One region of the Alteromonas sp. V450 genome, then DNA from elsewhere that is predicted to be linked to it. Evidence: predicted binding sites of a transcription regulator. Region 1 holds the regulator's gene; each other region holds the start of a gene.
The links. The regulator sigma-54, encoded in region 1, starts transcription at its own class of promoters, with help from an activator protein. The targets are predictions, from matches to a motif close to GTTGGCACGNNNNTNGNNT.
Positions count from the first base shown of each region.

Region 2: a site for sigma-54 is predicted at 2,183-2,201, ahead of BK026_RS06315 (DUF1328 domain-containing protein). Genes of this name have one in related genera too.
Region 3: a site for sigma-54 is predicted at 2,110-2,128, ahead of BK026_RS00115 (flagellar basal body rod protein FlgF). Genes of this name have one in related genera too.
Region 4: a site for sigma-54 is predicted at 1,503-1,521, ahead of BK026_RS11990 (PEP-CTERM sorting domain-containing protein). Genes of this name have one in related genera too.

Region 1 covers NZ_MODU01000004.1:4,132,331-4,136,654, reverse strand. Annotated here, with positions in the region: gene lptC (LPS export ABC transporter periplasmic protein LptC) at 1-164, shown strand, start outside; gene lptA (lipopolysaccharide transport periplasmic protein LptA) at 133-678, shown strand; gene lptB (LPS export ABC transporter ATP-binding protein) at 681-1,406, shown strand; gene BK026_RS18275 (RNA polymerase factor sigma-54) at 1,480-2,961, shown strand; gene hpf (ribosome hibernation promoting factor) at 2,991-3,278, shown strand; gene ptsN (PTS IIA-like nitrogen regulatory protein PtsN) at 3,292-3,735, shown strand; gene rapZ (RNase adapter RapZ) at 3,811-4,324, shown strand, end outside.
Region 2 covers NZ_MODU01000004.1:1,434,785-1,439,108, reverse strand. Annotated here, with positions in the region: gene BK026_RS06330 (DUF349 domain-containing protein) at 1-1,377, shown strand, start outside; gene BK026_RS06325 (hypothetical protein) at 1,378-1,593, shown strand; gene BK026_RS06320 (hypothetical protein) at 1,731-1,925, opposite strand; gene BK026_RS06315 (DUF1328 domain-containing protein) at 1,964-2,140, opposite strand; gene BK026_RS06310 (DUF2490 domain-containing protein) at 2,386-3,033, opposite strand; gene BK026_RS06305 (phosphoribosyl-AMP cyclohydrolase) at 3,202-3,846, opposite strand; gene BK026_RS06300 (hypothetical protein) at 3,993-4,324, opposite strand, start outside.
Region 3 covers NZ_MODU01000004.1:19,225-23,548, reverse strand. Annotated here, with positions in the region: gene flgH (flagellar basal body L-ring protein FlgH) at 1-481, opposite strand, end outside; gene flgG (flagellar basal-body rod protein FlgG) at 493-1,281, opposite strand; gene BK026_RS00115 (flagellar basal body rod protein FlgF) at 1,328-2,071, opposite strand; gene flgE (flagellar hook protein FlgE) at 2,278-3,627, opposite strand; gene BK026_RS00105 (flagellar hook assembly protein FlgD) at 3,641-4,324, opposite strand, start outside.
Region 4 covers NZ_MODU01000004.1:2,753,142-2,757,465, forward strand. Annotated here, with positions in the region: gene BK026_RS11985 (hypothetical protein) at 136-507, opposite strand; gene BK026_RS11990 (PEP-CTERM sorting domain-containing protein) at 714-1,436, opposite strand; gene BK026_RS11995 (sulfotransferase) at 1,780-2,547, opposite strand; gene BK026_RS12000 (glycosyltransferase) at 2,600-3,529, shown strand; gene BK026_RS12005 (sulfotransferase family 2 domain-containing protein) at 3,573-4,324, shown strand, end outside.

The DNA.
Region 1 (4,324 bases):
ATATTCAAATAAACTTAGAGAACAAGCAAATGACATCTGATCAACCGGTTAAAATACTGGGCACGCAGTATGTTATTTTAAGTAATGGATTCAATGCAGACTTACGCAAACAAGAATACGAGCTTTTAGATCATGTACAAACCACTTATTCCCCTAGCAACTAGCCTTCTACTTGCCATCGCTAGCGGTGCGGTACAAGCCAGTGAAGAAGATTTTTCACAACCCATAAAAATAGGGTCAAATACCCAGTTTATTGATGGTAAAAACAAAACGGCTTTGTACAAGGAAGACGTGCTCATTACTCAAGGTTCACTCCTAATAGAAGCTGATGAAGTAGAAGTAATAGCTACAGATGGCAGCGGCCGTGAAATATTTATCGCCCGTGGCAACCCTGCAAGCTATTCTCAATCACTAGAAGATGGTACACCAGTATCAGCGAAAGCCAATGAAATTCGCTATGAAGTAATTAATCGCACTATTTCTCTGGCGGGTAATGCTGAGCTACAGCAAGATACCAGTAAGGTGCAAGGCGATAAAATTACGTTCGATATGGTTACTGAACAATTGCTTGCAACGGGTGGCGCTGGTAAGGATGGTGAAGGTCGTGTAACTACAGTATTTACCCCTGACACCATTCGTAAAACATCGTCTAAGAAAGACAACGAGGACAATGAATAGCAATGGCAACTTTGAGCGCTAAAAACCTTGCTAAAGCTTATAAATCTCGACAGGTCGTTCGCGACGTGAGCCTTTCCGTTTCTACCGGGCAGATTGTCGGGCTACTTGGCCCTAACGGAGCTGGTAAGACCACTACATTTTATATGATTGTTGGTCTGGTTAATTTGGATAAAGGTAAGATAGAGATTGATGACAATGAACTTACCCATCAACCTATGCACGAACGTGCACGCCGCGGTATAGGCTACCTTCCACAAGAAGCCTCTATTTTTAGAAAGCTTACTGTACATGAAAATATCATGGCCATTCTTCAAACCCGTAAAGATTTGAATTCACAACAGCAAGAAGAAGAAGCCGACGCACTACTTGATGAATTTAATATTAACCATATACGTAATAGTACAGGGATGAGTTTGTCGGGCGGGGAGCGTCGTCGCGTTGAGATAGCGAGAGCACTTGCAGCGAAACCTCAATTTATTTTGCTTGATGAACCATTTGCTGGTGTTGATCCTATATCAGTTAATGATATAAAGAAGATAATACAACATCTTCGCGATAGGGGTATTGGTATTCTTATCACGGACCATAACGTACGCGAAACATTGGATGTTTGTGAGAAAGCGTACATTGTTAGTCATGGCGAGCTTATTGCGCAAGGAACGGCGGAACAGGTTTTAAGTAATCAGAAAGTAAGGGATGTATACCTAGGCGAACAATTCAGGCTATAGTTAGTGTAACCGAATTGTCATTTTTCAGTTTAGCTCTGGTATATTCAATTTAGAGCATTTAAATAAGACGTAGATGAAACCATCTTTACAGCTAAAATTTAGCCAACAACTCACAATGACACCTCAGCTACAGCAGGCGATTAAACTGCTGCAGCTTTCTACGCTTGATCTCCAGCAAGAGATACAAGAAGCGCTCGACTCTAATCCACTATTAGAAGTGGAAGAAAGCCCAGACGAGCCTCAGCTAGAAAAAAACAATATCGACAACGACGATAGTACGCCTGAAGCCACCGCCTCTGCCTCAAGTGATACCCTAGAAGCAGGCGATGCGCTTGAGAAGAACGACCTTCCCGATGAGCTGCCAATCGACAGCACGTGGGATGAATATTACTCTGCATCTTCTGCGCCGGCGCCAGGCCCGTCTAACGACGACGAACAAATCTTCCAAGGCGAGACCACCGAAGACATTCAAGAACATCTTCTTTGGCAAATGCGCCTCACTCATTTTTCAGATACAGACCGCGCTATCGCTACGGCAATTATCGACTCTATTGACGAATCAGGTTATTTAACCGTTACGCTTGACGAGATCTTAGAAGCGGTTAACGACGATGACATGGAAGAGCCAATTGAAATGGACGAAATAGAGTGTGTACTTAAACGCATTCAAATGTTCGACCCTATTGGATCAGGTTCTCGCTCACCTCAAGAATGCCTTATGGTGCAGTTACGTCAGTTTTCTGAAGACACGCCCTGGCTAGCTGAAGCGAAACAACTGATTGAAGAGTACTCTGACTTACTGAGCAGCAAAGACTATCGCACGCTAATGCGTAAGAGTCGTTTAAAAGAAGACCAGCTACGTGAAGCAATGCGTTTACTTCAAACCTTGAATCCTCGACCAGGTAGTGCTTTAGTTACTAAAGAACCAGAGTACGTGATCCCTGATGTCTCAGTAACAAAGAAAAATGGCCGTTGGGTGGTTGAGCTGAACCCCGACAGTCTGCCAAAGCTAAGCGTAAACCAGCAATACGCAGCCATGAGCCGCCGTGCCAAAAACAGTAGCGACTCGCAATTTATCCGCTCACACATGCAAGAGGCCAAATGGTTCATCAAGAGCCTTGAGTCACGTAATGAAACATTGATGAAGGTTGCGAACTGCATTGTGCAGCAACAAATGGGCTTTTTTGAGCACGGTCCGGAAATGATGAAACCAATGGTGCTTAACGATGTCGCAGAAATGGTAGACATGCACGAATCAACGATTTCACGTGTGACAACACAAAAGTATATGCATACGCCACGCGGTATCTTCGAGTTAAAGTATTTTTTCTCAAGCCACGTAGCAACAGAATCAGGTGGAGAGTGTTCCTCCACGGCAATCCGTGCACTAATTAAAAAGCTAGTGGCGGCAGAAAAGCCGGCGAAACCACTGAGTGATAGCAAGATTGCTTCATTGTTGGCCGAACAAGGCATTAAAGTTGCCCGGCGAACAATAGCAAAATATCGGGAGTCTTTGTCGATCCCGCCGTCGAACCAACGCAAAAGCCTTATTTAATTGGCTTAATAATATAAGGAAGACGAAATATGCAAATAAACCTAACTGGTCATCATGTCGAAATCACCGACTCTTTGCGTAATTATGTCGATACGAAGTTCAGCAAACTTGAACGTCACTTTGATCACATTTCTAATGTGCATGTCATCCTGAACGTTGAAAAATTAAACCAAAAAGCGGAAGCGACCGTTCATTTAAGTGGCGCTGAAGTATTTGCATCCTCAGAAAATACCGACATGTATGCGGCGATTGACAGCATGGTTGATAAACTCGACCGGCAGGTAATCAAGCATAAGGAAAAACTTAAAAAACACTAGTAGTTAATCAAGTATGGACATACAAGCCATCGTAAGTTTGGACCGCACCGAGTGTGCGGTTCAATGTAATAGTAAAAAGCGAATTTTAGAAATAATCGCTGAAATTGCAGCAAAAAATAACCAAAACATTGAACAAGCTACCGTGCTCACCAGCTTATTGGCACGAGAGCGTATGGGCAGCACCGGAATTGGCAACGGGATAGCCCTTCCACATGGTCGTCTTGCCGGTCTAGATAGAGTGATTGCTATTGTAGTAACAAGTACACCAGCAATTGATTTTGACGCCCTAGATGAAAAGCCTGTTGATATTTTCTTCGCTTTGTTAGTTCCAGAAGATCAAACTGAGGGCCACTTACAAACTCTAGCAACGGTGGCAGGTAAACTCAGCGATAAAGAAACGATTAAAGCCATACGCCGCGCCACGACCAGCGACGATATTGTTAAAGCCTTAAATTAATGTGAAGGGCAAAGACAGTTTGCCACTATTCTAATCGCTAACTCGGGAAAGGTAGCGTTTAAAGGGAGAATTCAGTTGAAGCTGATAATTATCAGTGGCCGCTCAGGCTCTGGCAAATCTGTCGCTTTGCGTGCGTTAGAGGATTTAGGTTACTACTGCGTAGACAATATTCCGGTTAATCTTCTACCTACGCTAACGCACACTGTTGTTGATGAATACGACCAAGTCGCTGTCAGTATTGATGTGCGCAATCTACCTAAAAACCCAAACGATCTTGTTGAGATATTGGATTATTTACCGTCTTCTTGGTCAATGACGATAGTATATATAGATGCAAGCGACGATGTGCTTGTAAAGCGTTTTAGCGAGACACGGCGTTTACACCCCCTGGCGAAACTCAATAAGTCCTTATCTGAGGCGATAAAAGCAGAATCAGCGTTACTGGCGCCTATTGTTGAACGAGCCGACCTATACCTCGATACCGACAAACTAACCATCCATCAATTGGCAGAGCTTATACGTGAACGAATATTAGGAAAGAAAAGTTCTAGGCTCGTATTGGTGTTTGAATCGTTCGGTTTTAAACACG
Region 2 (4,324 bases), 2.7 Mb from region 1:
GAGAGCTATGAACAGTTAAGCGACGTTGAAAAGCAGGCAATGGCCAAGCGTTATGAGCAAACAAAAGAATCGGTGGAGCGCCTAGAAGGGTGGCAGACTTATTTGGCTGCGCCGAGAAAACCCGCCTTGATTGAAGAGGCTAATGCGCTTTCACAAGAAAACGCGGCGAATATTAAACAGCGTAGCGACGCGATAAAAGTATTGCGTAAGCAGTGGCAGTCATTAACTTCAGTATCATTAAATGACGAAAATGATATTGCATTGCAAAGGCAATTTGATGATGCGCTTGAACGGGCCTTTGAGCCTTGCCGAGAGCACTACGCCATGCTTGATGCACAACGTAAAGAAGCAATCGATAGCCGAAAAAGTGTGATTGAGTCTGTTCGAAGACTCGATACTGAACAGCCATTGATTGAGTTAGCGAAGGCGTTCGATCGGGCAACAAAAAAGTGGCATAGCGCGGGGCACGTCGACAAAGAACACTATGCGTCACTAAAGCAAGATTGGAAGTCCGTTTCTTTACCCATCCAAAAGAAAATTAACCATTGGCAAATGGAAAATCAACGCATAAAACGTGAACTGATCGACCAAGCCAATGCCTTAAAATCAAACGATGATATTGTTTCTGCTGCAGCACAGGCGCAAGAGCTTCAGACTAAGTGGAAAGAAGTGGGACATGCAGGAAAGCGCGAGGAGAGCCAGCTTTGGAATGCGTTCAAGCGTGCCAACGATGATGTGTTCTCGCGATTAAAATTAGAGCGCAACGAACGCAACAAAGCTACAAATGATTTAGTGGAACGCTTAATTGATACTGTTAAAGCAATAAGTCCAGATGAAGAACATGACAACTACGAAGCAAAGATTGATGATGTTAAATCACAGCTTGAAGCGCTGCCAAAACCTCTACATAAAAAAGTAGAAAGAGAAATAGCGCGGCTTGAAAGTCGTCGTTACGAGCTTAAAAGTAATACAGAAAAGCGCAGTTTACGCGAAAGAGTGAATGCACTATCGCAAATAATTCTAAGCCGTGATGACAGTATTGTAGATGAAAGTCAGGGGTTAAAGGATGTGCTTGGACGACGCTGGGCAAATGCCGTTGCGCAAGCGACAGCGTCCAGTCAGCATGGGTACGACAGACATTGGTTGACAGTCGCGCTAGAAGCGTCTGTCGATTTACCTAGTCCTTCTTCAGACACATCACTTCGTTCAAGTGTTCAACTGCAAATGATGACCGCCAAGTTAGAAAAAGGCGAGGCATTAGCGCCTGATGAACTTCTCTTTCAATGGTTAACTGTTGACACCCTAGACACCATTGAAGATAGCTTTGCGCGCCGCGTGGTCGCAGTCATCGAAAAGTATCCAGAGGTGGTAGCGTAAATGGAGAACAGTGTTGAGTTTAAATTTGACACAGAAATGTTGGCGTATCGGTTTTTAAATACAGTAAAACACATCGATGCTGATGGGTTAAAAGTAAAATTTGGACGCACAGATCATCATGTCGCCATTAGATATCGATACGTGGTTAGTGAGTTTGACAGTACACTGTCTACACTCGACGATTTGGCAAGAGAATTGGGTGGGGAAGAGGTCTGAAAACAGTCCGAACAGGTATTCCAACTCGCTCTTTTGAGTGGGCAATAATCTACGCGGGCCAATAGAGCGCTGGTGCGCGAATACAAATAAAAAAGGTCATACACGTCAGTGTATGACCTTTTTGTATCTAGCATTGCTTAACAATCTTTATCTTCTGCATCAACGCCTTCTTTTACATCTTCACAAGCGTCTTCTACAGCGTTACCCGCATCGGTAACAATTTCGTCTAATTCTTCACCAGCATCTTCCGCCTCGCCGTCTCCGCAAGCCGCAAGTGAAAGTGCAAATGCAGATGCCACTAATACTTTAGAAAGATTTTTAAATGAAAACATATCCTTACTCCTTTTTCCTACTTAAAACTGTATATGTCCTAGGCTCTTGGTGCTCTACCACGTAACGCGTTTGCGATAAGTGAGATTACTAGCAACGCGATAAACACAAAGAAAAGAAACTGTGCGATACCTGTTGCTGCACCTGCGATGCCGCCGAAGCCAAAAACTGCTGCAATAATGGCGATGATAAAAAATGTAATTGCCCAACCTAACATAACTTAATCCTCGTATTGCTTCCGTTACTGTCGAAGTAGAATATGCTAACTCTGTGCCTGTTTTTCAAGTGATTGAAATATATGGTTATTTATATGAGTTTACGGTTTTTATTAGGCTGTGTCTGCAGAAAGTGAACGTCACGATTACACGTACGAATGCATTTTTTACATGACTGAGTAAGGCCCTTCTTGCCACATACTTTTGCTGAGAGTGTGCTTAAGGGCCTTGTGGGGAATTTTAGTTCTTACCAGCTGCCGAAGAACGTGAGAGCGAGGTTGTGGTTTGTTATGGCGTCGGGGTTGTTTCCTGGCAATGCAATGTGGTTATTTAAGTATCCCATCTCGACACGCCAATTTTTGGAGAGGCGATAGGCCGGCCCCACGTAAAGTCTGTTTTGATCAAACCCGCTATTTTGGCCCCAGTCTGTGTCATTCAAACCAAAAAATACCTCGTCCCAAATGACCATTGACCATTGCTCGTTTAACGGTTTTGACCATCGTATAAATTGTCTAAATCTATAGCCGGTATCATCGCCCTCATCGTTTCTGAATCGCTGCTCCAAACGGCTCCTTCCAGAAACGGTTCCGCCCATAAACTGGTTTAACGAATAAGTAGCTTGCTGCCATACCCTGTCTTCTTCAATGGAACCGTTGTCTGAGTTTATTGTTACTCTTGCAACACCAAACCACAATGTCGTGTCTCTTGATAATTTGTAGCCGACCCCTGGACGAATAATAGAGACGCCTAGACGGGATGCGTCATCTTTAAAGCGTAAATGACCGTCAAACCAAAATTGCCATTTGCCATCATCATCGGCATCTCCAGCAAGTGCAAGGGCATTCCACGATTGAAAATCTGAATCGGCATGTGATTTAACAATGCCAGTTGTCATTGTCACCACAAGTAGTAAGACGCAATGCGTCAAAATTCGTTTTGCGCACATAATGTTTTCTCATTGAAAATAAAAAAGAGGCAAGGCGAAAAGGAAAAGAACGCCTTGCCTGTAAAAGGAGAGGTTGTCGCCCCTCACATTTCTTTAAAAAGAGGGGCAATAGTCTATTTAGTTGCCGTTCGGGTTGTAAGGAAGTGATGATTGATGAGCCACAATGCGTAAGTCGCCGTCGCTATCTTTCACATAGGCAAACGTGTATTCGACCTTCGTTTCACTGCCTTTTGTGTCGGTGAAAAAGTAATTACCCATCGCGACCGCCATGCGACAGCTATTGTTTATAATACCAACGTTGTCGAATTTGACGTTGGTGTAAGGTTTAATAGCAAAGCCTTTATCTTCCGCGTAGGCATCGTTTCCACCCACAAAGTACGAGAGCGCCGCGTCAAAGCTCGATCTAAATTGGTCGTTAGCCGCTAGGGTAGGTTTGAAAAGTACACTGCTTAAGTCGTATCCGTACATGTCCTGTATGAAGTCAGCCGCTTCGTTTGAGTAATTCCCTTTTTCACTGTACACCTGACCAATGCGAACAATTCCGTCGCCCCACATTTTTTGTGCTGTGACAACTTCTCGTTCGGTAATGCACTCGTCTGAATAGAGCAGAGCATTGTCTAAGGCGTCTGCCTTGAGCACTGGAGCTCCTGCCAATGTTGCGCTGTTTACTTGTGGTTTAGCTACAGCACTGCATCCCGACACCATCAATATTGCAGTGATTGCTACGGTTAGTTTGTTAGCTGTTCTGTTAAGCGTTGTCATAGTATGACTCCTTAAAAAGCATGATTGCCTAAGTTGAAAATGTCGAAAAACCAATGTTTTTCAATTCATGCTTTAAAGGATATACATCAATGATGAAATGCACTTTTGTGCCACATTAAAAACAGATTAACAGGACATTAATATTACTACTTTTCCTTCGGAGGAGACGCTAAAACTTCATTTACACTAAATACCGACTTAGTAAATGCGTTTTCACTGTTAGCCATATCCACAATAATAGAAAAATAAATATCATTTATCTGTTTTGTTATTACGTCATTGGTGGTACTGGCTGCCATGGGTTGCGCTACCTCTTCACACCCCGACATGGTGCACTGCTGATTACTCGGAAGGGAAACCGTTGGCTTATCTCGGTTAACAATTTCTCTAGCAATGACGGGCTTTCTAACTACGTTTGTTCTTACAATTGAAAGATGAGAGAAGCCTTCGCTTTGCGCAATTTCTGCTGCGCGATATA
Region 3 (4,324 bases), 4.1 Mb from region 1:
GCCACTTTTCGCCGCGTATGACTAGATTATTGTTTGGTAATACATCGACGACGGTGACAGAGATTGCGCCTATTAAGCTATTGCTCTGATTTGCCGCTGCATCGCCGCTAAAATCACGTGAAGCACTTAGTCCAAGCTGGACAGATTCACCGCCGATGTTAATGGCTTGACCTGCTAAACCTGTGATGGGATTAAGGTTCACGTTGGTGTCTTTGGCGGTACTGGTATCGGCAGATTTACTTGCCTGCGTATTTTCACTCAAAGTCACCGTAATAATGTCACCCACACGACGTGCCGTAACGTCCGAATAAAGGCTATTGGCCATGTAAGGACGAAAGAGTGAGCCATCTTCAACTACACTTTCTCTAGGATAGTCAGGCACGACCGGCGCAAACGAAGGATCATTTGCCTGTACGGGAGGTTCCTGAGTACTTGCACATCCCGCAATAGTGAAGGCTGCTAATAGAGATAAGATACGCATAGTGTTACCTATTAAAGCTGCTGTATTACCTGACCAAGCATCTGATCAACAGATGAAATGACTTTAGAGTTCATCTCATAAAGACGCTGGCTTTCAATCAAATTAACCAGCTCTTCTGTCACGTTCACATTAGAGGTTTCAAGCGTTCCCTGAGAAATGTATCCCAAGCCTTGTAAGCCTGGAACACCTTGTATGGGGGCACCACTTGATGCCGTCTCAACGAACAAGTTTTGCCCCGTGGGCTGCAGCCCAGTTGGGTTGACGAAGTCAGATATGTTTAATTGCCCCAAAACCTGAGGCTCTGCTTGACCTCGAATACTCACACTTATTTCGCCATCTTGAGAAATCGTGATCTGTTGAGCATCTTCCGGAATTGCTACTTCTGGTTGCAGCAGAAACCCTGCGCCAGATGTAACAATTTGGCCTTGATCATTGAGAGAAAATTGCCCATTTCGCGTATACGCAATAGTGCCGTCAGGCTGCAATATTTCAAAATACCCTCGCCCTTGGATACTCATATCTAACGCATTGTCAGTAGCCAGAAGGTTACCTTGGGTATGTGCTTTCTGGGTTGCCACCACCTTAGAGCCTGATCCCAACATAAGCCCCGACGGCAATTCAGTATCCGCCGACGAACGTCCACCGGGCTGGTTGATATTTTGGTACAAAAGATCTTCAAATACAGCACGATCTTTTTTAAATCCGACCGTTGACGCATTTGCCAAATTGTTTGAAACAACTGCCACATCAGTTTGAGCGGCATCAAGTCCAGTTTTACTTATCCACAGTGCAGGATGCATGTTAACCTCCGACGTTGCGCTTCTCGCAACGAGAACAAAATTACGATTACAAAATACGCAGCAACATATTGCCGCGAGAGTCTAATTCTTCCGCTTGTTTCATGACTTTTACCTGAAGTTCGTAGTGTCGTTGCAAACTGATCATGTCCACCATTTCTTCAACCGCATTTACGTTGGACCCTTCAAGCATTCCAGACATCACTTTCACATTGGCGTTTGCTGGGGCAATACTTCCATCTTCCATGCGAAATAAACCATCATTACCTCTTTCCATATCCGCGTAATTTGGACTGACAAGTTTTAGCCGACCTACATCATCTATTACGTTTGCTGGTGCTCCTAGCTGTCGCATCGATAACGTGCCATCTGCCGCAATATTCAGGTTATCCAGCGGAACAGGCAAAAAGATGGGGCCGTTATCACCAAGCACTACACGGTCGTGGATGTCTGTCAAAATACCGTCGTCTCCAAGCTTAAAATTTCCATCTCTTGAGTACGCTTCCTGACCATTTTCATCCAAAACAGCGAACCAACCATCACCCTGAATGGCAACGTCTAGATCTCTATCAGTTTTAATTAACGGGCCAGACTCGTAGTTATTAGATGGACTTTCAGTCATTGAAAATACGCGCGTTGGTAGACCTTCTCCATATGCAGGCATAGAGCGCGCTTGCTCTAGTTGGGCTCTGAATCCGGTTGTTTGAGCATTCGCTAAATTATTTGCACGTATGCCCGTTCCTAATAGATCCTGCGAGGCACCACTTGCGGCAATGTAGAGAAGTTTATCCATGACTGACTTTTGACTCTGTTTAAACCTTAAACAGATTTTTGCAAAGGTGATGCCAATCTTTGGAAATTATGAGGAATGTTTTAATTGAAGGGTTAACACGCTGAATTTTATAAAATTAAAAGGCCACCGAGCGGTGACCTTTAACGAAGATAAAGCACTATATGTTGCTAGGCGACTAATTTTTGCCGCCTTAGCAAGATTAACTATTATCGGATGTTCAAGATGGTCTGGTTTAGCGAGTTATTCACTTCCAACGCCCGCGAGTTAGCCTGGAAATTACGCTGAGCGATGATCATATCGATAAGCTCTGTAGTCAAATTCACGTTCGCTTGCTCTAAGGCCGATGAGTTTATTTCACCATAAGTCCCTGTGGTTGCTTCGCCCGCCAGTGCTTCACCTGAAGCAATACTCTCTTTCCACTTTGTATTGCTCACTTGCGTTAAGCCTTGATCATTGGCAAACCTTACTAACGCTACCCTTGAAATTGGCTCAGAAGTACCGTTAGAGAAACTTGCTCTGATAAGGCCATCGCTGTCAATGTCGATACCAGTAAGACGGCCTACTGCTAGTCCATCCTGTTCAAGCGACGTTACCTCAAAACCAGAGGCATATTGCGTCGGCTCATTTAACGTCTGTAGCGCTGGGTTAAGGTTAAAATCGATTGTGATTGTCTGCGTACCGTCAGAACCGTTATTCAACGCATTCGCACCTGCCACGCCAAGTTGTTCGGTGGTAATAGTAGGAGGATCTTGGTTTATAAAGTCACCAGATGAATCAAACTGCAGAAGGGCACTTGATACAGGGCCACCCGATGTAGCCGGTCCAGCAGGTGAGCCACCGCCGGTGATATCAACAAGGGTATCGTCAACTGCTGTAAATAAACGCCAATCATTTGGGTTATTGGTAATGTCGGCATCATCGCGTACGAAATAATAAGTCATAACATGGCTTTCGCCTAACGAGTCGTAGATGGTGACCGATGTTGCTGCATTATAAGTGTCCTGGTCAGTGGGGTCAAAATTCGCTACCGTCTTATATTCACCGCCGGCAGGGAGGTTCATTTTGATATCAACGGTCTCTGTGCTTTTAGGCGAGCCTGACGAATCAGGTACACGCGTAGGTATTGTTGTACTTAAAGCGGTTGAAGAACTGGTGCCATCGTCATTAACGGGAAAACCCATTAAGTTATCGCCACTGCTGTTCACAATGAAATTATCATCGTTTAGTTTAAACTGACCCGCTCTAGTGTAGGTAAAGTCATTCGAGGACAAATCTGATGACAACGCAAAATAACCAGTTCCTGTAATAGCCAAGTCAAGGGAACTGTTAGTAAATTGAAGACTACCCTGAGAAAACTGCTGTGCAACTTCCTGCGTTAGTACACCGTCCCCAACTTTTGTTCGACTTCCAGCTAACAGCGAAGCAGCATATACATCGCCAAATTCAGCTCTTGACTCTTTGAAACCTACAGTGTTTACGTTAGCTATGTTGTTTGCGGTTACGTCTAGATCTTTCTGCGCTGCCGCTACGCCACTCAAAGCAATGTTAAAAGACATATGTTCTCTCCTACTAGCTACCTATTTGTATAACGTCATCTAGACTAATGCTGACATTACCATCTAAATTTAAAATAATACCTTGATTGCTGCTTGATAAACTGACACTACCAATGTGCCTGTGTACAGCCGTCGTCATTTGAAATCCTTCACCACCAACATCTCCCGTGGCGGTAACGACAAAGTTGCCCGCGCTAATTGGGTCGCCATTTTTGTCCAGGCCGTCCCATTCAAACTGTATATTGCCAGGCGCTTGCGTGCCTGCATCAATGGTTTTAACCACTTCACCCAGTTCGTTTTGTATGGTGATCGTCATGTTCTGTACAGTTTCTTCGTTTATAACAACACCTGAAATGCCGTCTCCCTCATTCGCCATATACGCGACGTTTCCTTGCACAAGAACATCTTGCCCTATAAGGCTAGACGCCTGCAGCGCTTGATTTGACGTCATCGAAGCCGCGAACGATTCAAACTTCTCATTTAGTTGAGATATACCATCGGCCATCGTGAACGATGTCATCTGCGCTACCATTTGGTCGTTATCAACCGGGGCTGTCGGGTCTTGATTAGCTAACTGTTCTGTCAACATGGCAAAGAAATCTTCTTGGCTAAGCTGCTGTTCTGTTCCATCCGCAACTTTGACTTTTTCTTCCTGCCAGTACATATCGTTAGTCAAGCCGGTATTGTTAACTGTGTT
Region 4 (4,324 bases), 1.4 Mb from region 1:
TAACAGCACTGGGTTGTGTTTACTTGCTATATGAACTTGGTATGCAGAGGTGAAGCCTTGCAAGGAAGTTGCGGCAGTAGTATGCCTAAGTAGCTATACCTTAGTGGCTTTACCTCAGTCGTTTTACCTTAGTAGCTATGCAGTAAAAGTTCGGTAATGTGGGTCTCTGTGCCACGCACAGTTTTTTTCTTGCAAATTAAAAGCACAGTACACCAGTTGGTGGTGATTATTGTTCATCACAATTGCTCTGTCGGCATAAATATGAAAAATTGCTTTTTTAGCTGAGTAAATAACTCTGCCTCTATTAATCTCCTGATAATCGGTGTGAAATAGCTCAGGAAAACGAGGAAGGTAAACATTATTTTTTTCCCATTCCACCGCGTGCTCAAAGTCAGTGTCATACAACATCAGGCTATCCGACACTACGTTATCTAATACCTCATTTCGAGCAATAACAGTATTGTTATAAATCCAAAAAATACCAATTTTGGGCGCAACTTTGTTCACCTATCTACCTCAAATATTTTGGTAATAGCGAACTAGCTTTCACAAGGTATACAACCCTTTTTAGAGTTTATAAATACATGTGGCATCAAAGAAAACGCCATCTATAACCCGCTAGAAAGTTTTATCATGACAGTGGCAGAGCCCCTCAAATATGTAACGAAAAAAAAGGCACTATAAATAGTGCCTTTAGATTTATTTTAAAAGACTTAACTTTTGAGCGCTTTTCGTCGACGTAGTAAAAGCCCTGACAAACCGAACAATAACATAGCCAATGCTGTCGGTTCTGAAACATCAGACGCGTTATCAGCATCATCCTGTGTTTTAAATCCGTTTGTTCTAATATTGTCGATAGAGAAAAACTCTGTAACACCGCCTGTTGCCGTTTGACTAAATGTGATCGTATTGAAAGCGGTATCACTTATAAAACCAAAAAAACTAGTAAAAATAGTCTGGTTGCTAGGTACGTCTAATGCAAATGGCGTTTCCGAATCAAACTGAACGCTGTAACTATCTGTGGAGTCTGAGTCGGAAAAATCAAAAGCAAAAGCTGTAATGGGAGCAAAAAACCTAAACGTGACTATCGGGCCATCACCGCCAGGTTGGTAATTACCGTTATTAAATTCGCCCCAACCTACACTGTTAGATGCGTTAATAGCTGTCCCTCTGTTTGCATTTATTTCAGCTGCACTGTAGATCCCCGCTTGCTGATTACCCCCTAGCGAGTTTAAATACGAAAAAGCAAACCCCTCAAACTCACGCTCTACGCCTAAAACTAAATCACCTGTGGTTTCGGTATCAAAAGTTTCTAAGGTTAACGTTTCGCCACTTAGTGCAGAATTGAAGTCAGTTATATCGTTATATTCGATTATTGCTGAGCTTGCACTATAACTCGCTAGCAACAATAAAGAGCTGGCAAACACTTTTGTCATTATATTTATTCCCTTGTTGATAAGCCTTTTACGTAACTTCCACAGAAGTCATCCTTAACCCGCTATAAGCATAAAACAAGCCAAATACCTAACAACATGATTTAAAAAGACTTTTTAAAATAATAGTGCGTATACCTTTGCGGTATGTAAAGAAAACGAACACCTAGCCATTTGTTTTAATTGATATTTCCCCAAGTTGAATGTTTTGACGACGAGATATGTAAGCCAGTTGTTTAAATGTTAGTATGAACCGAGTAGCTTAGCGTTGAAATATTCTTGCGAAAAGTAAGAGTGCCTGGTGTGAACGGCTGTTAAAGCACGGCGAGTGCTTAGCAAGCCTAATCTACTTAAAAAAAGTTCTTAGTTTATGATATGCAAAGAACGCCCTTGCGTAACATTTTGCAAAATAATTCACAAGAGAAAACGGTTCAGGATCACTTTCGAAGACCTGTTCTGGTGTTACTCGTATTTCAGGGAGCCCTATAAAGTCAAATACACGTGCAAGGGTTACTTCGTGGTGCTCAAGCAAGTCTTCTTGTTTTAGCACAAGGACCTGTTCAGGCCTGACAAGAGAGTACAGCATATCAAGTTGTTGTTTATAAAGGCCTCTATGAAGATAAGACCAATGGCGCCATGGCGATGTTCTAGACCAGTGAAAATTCCCATGGTCACTCAAACGACTCGATTCAGATATAAATGCCGACAGCATATTTTTATCTTCTCGACCAAGCTTGCGCATCATTTTGTAATGTGACTGTGCACGCTCAACCGGATCTCGTAACAAAACGATAAATAACGCCTCTGGATTGTATTCAACGCAAGCTTGCATATAAACCGGGTTGAATAATGTTATGGGCGTAGCGTCACAAATAATTGATTCAAAATCATAATGTGGCAGCTTCTTAGCATAGCGCTTATCTGCAAATGCTTTTTTGTCTTCTGTCTCATAGAAGTCAGGCTGATCAAATACATGCGCTTCTTTTCCGTCTACTAAGCAAATATCTGGATGTTGTGATAAAAAATGCGCAAGAGCTGAAGTACCTGCTTTTTGAACACCTACTATATGTACATTTACTTTAAATTTTTGTTTTGCGGCTTGCTTAATATACATGAAAAGCGAATTTTGGTAGGTTACGACGGACTTAACGCATAGTAACGTAGCGATGACAGAATTAACATTTTCATTTTTTCGAAATTACGAAAAATATACCGGTGGTCACCAGAAGTTTTTCGATTACATTGAACATACTAAGGCGCTTCCCAGTGCACAATGTGAGCTTTTTGTGCAAAACGATTGCAGTGTAATGCCAGGTTTTTTTAATAATATTACAGGCGTGAAATATCAAGCTAGCTACAACCCTAATGCCTGTAATATTGTGTTTTTAGCCGGTATGGATTGGCAGTATTACTTACCACACGCACATCGCGATGACGTTATTGTAAATCTTGTTCAGCATGTACGGCATGGTGACAACACGCACCCACTTTTTAACTTTCTGCCGCATAAAGCATTTCGAATTTGTGTGTCTGACGCCGTTAGAGATGCAGTTACGCCTTATGCGAACGGTATATGCAGAACCATTCCAATCGGGCACACCATTCCTCATTTGACCCATGAAAAAGAGTACGATCTATACATCCTTGCTAAAAAGAACGTCAAGTTTGGAAGAACAATCGCCAAATGGGCTGAACGCGTTGGAATAAAATACCTCCTGCACGATTATTTGGTAAACAAGGATGAAGTATTATCATCTATGGCAAAAGCTAAGGTTTCGCTAGTGCTACCCAATCCCACTGAAGGCTTCTTTTTACCGGGTATAGAAGCAATGGCCCTCTCTGAAAGGGCGGTTGTTCCTGACGCAATTGCGAACCGTGAATACTGCAAACAAGGGACAAATGCTTTACTATGCGAGTACAATGTTGAAGCAGTAACACTTGCTGTCAAAACCTCTTTAGATAGGTTAAAAACGACCTATCATCAGTATGAAAAATTAGCGGGAGAAAAGCTTGCACGTTCTTATTCCCTCACGCAAGAGAGAGAAATTTATCATCAGTTAATAACAGAACATGTGATACCCTTAGCCACGCAATAATTTTCAATACAACTTTAAATACAATGACATTTTTAACTGCCCGATGAACGTATTTAGCTCTATACTCCGCAGTGTGCGTATCCTCCCTCAAAAAAAACAACTTAACTTTTTTGTTCATGTTCCTAAAACTGCTGGAACAAGTTTTCGCGACTCTCTGGAAAGCAATACATGCGTAATATCTGATTACGGCGACAGTCGACCGCAAACATCGGATATTGTTCAAAAGTGGGCTTACGTTAAGAACGACATCTACTCACTTCAACAACATATAGAAACAAAAACGTCATGGCTTTGTGGTCATGTGTGGCTAACAAAATATAGTGGGTTAGTACCTGCAGAAAACATCGCGACAATAGTGAGAGAGCCGATCGAGCGCGTAATATCTCACTATAGCCATGAAATGCGTTGGGGTATGAGTGACAACATGGATCTAGAGACCTTTCTTCGATCATCTCAGGCTAAGAATACCCAGTCGCGTTATCTTGCTGGGGTGCCCATTTCACTTATTGGTGCTGTGGGAATAACAGAAGATTATGAAAACAGTCTCAAACTGATTAATCATCAGTTTAATACAACGTTGTCGAATACTTTGAAAAACGTTAACGAAGACAAAGCACGGCTGAGAGATGCATTACCACAAAGCGCGATACAGCGAATAATAGAGCAAAACCAAAAGGATATTGCGTTATATGACCAGGCAAAAGCGTTGCAATCCCAACGGTTAAATTTTTTAGAAAAAGGACTCCCGTGGACTTACATGTATGCACATGTAAATGAACGCAACGAAGTCTCTGG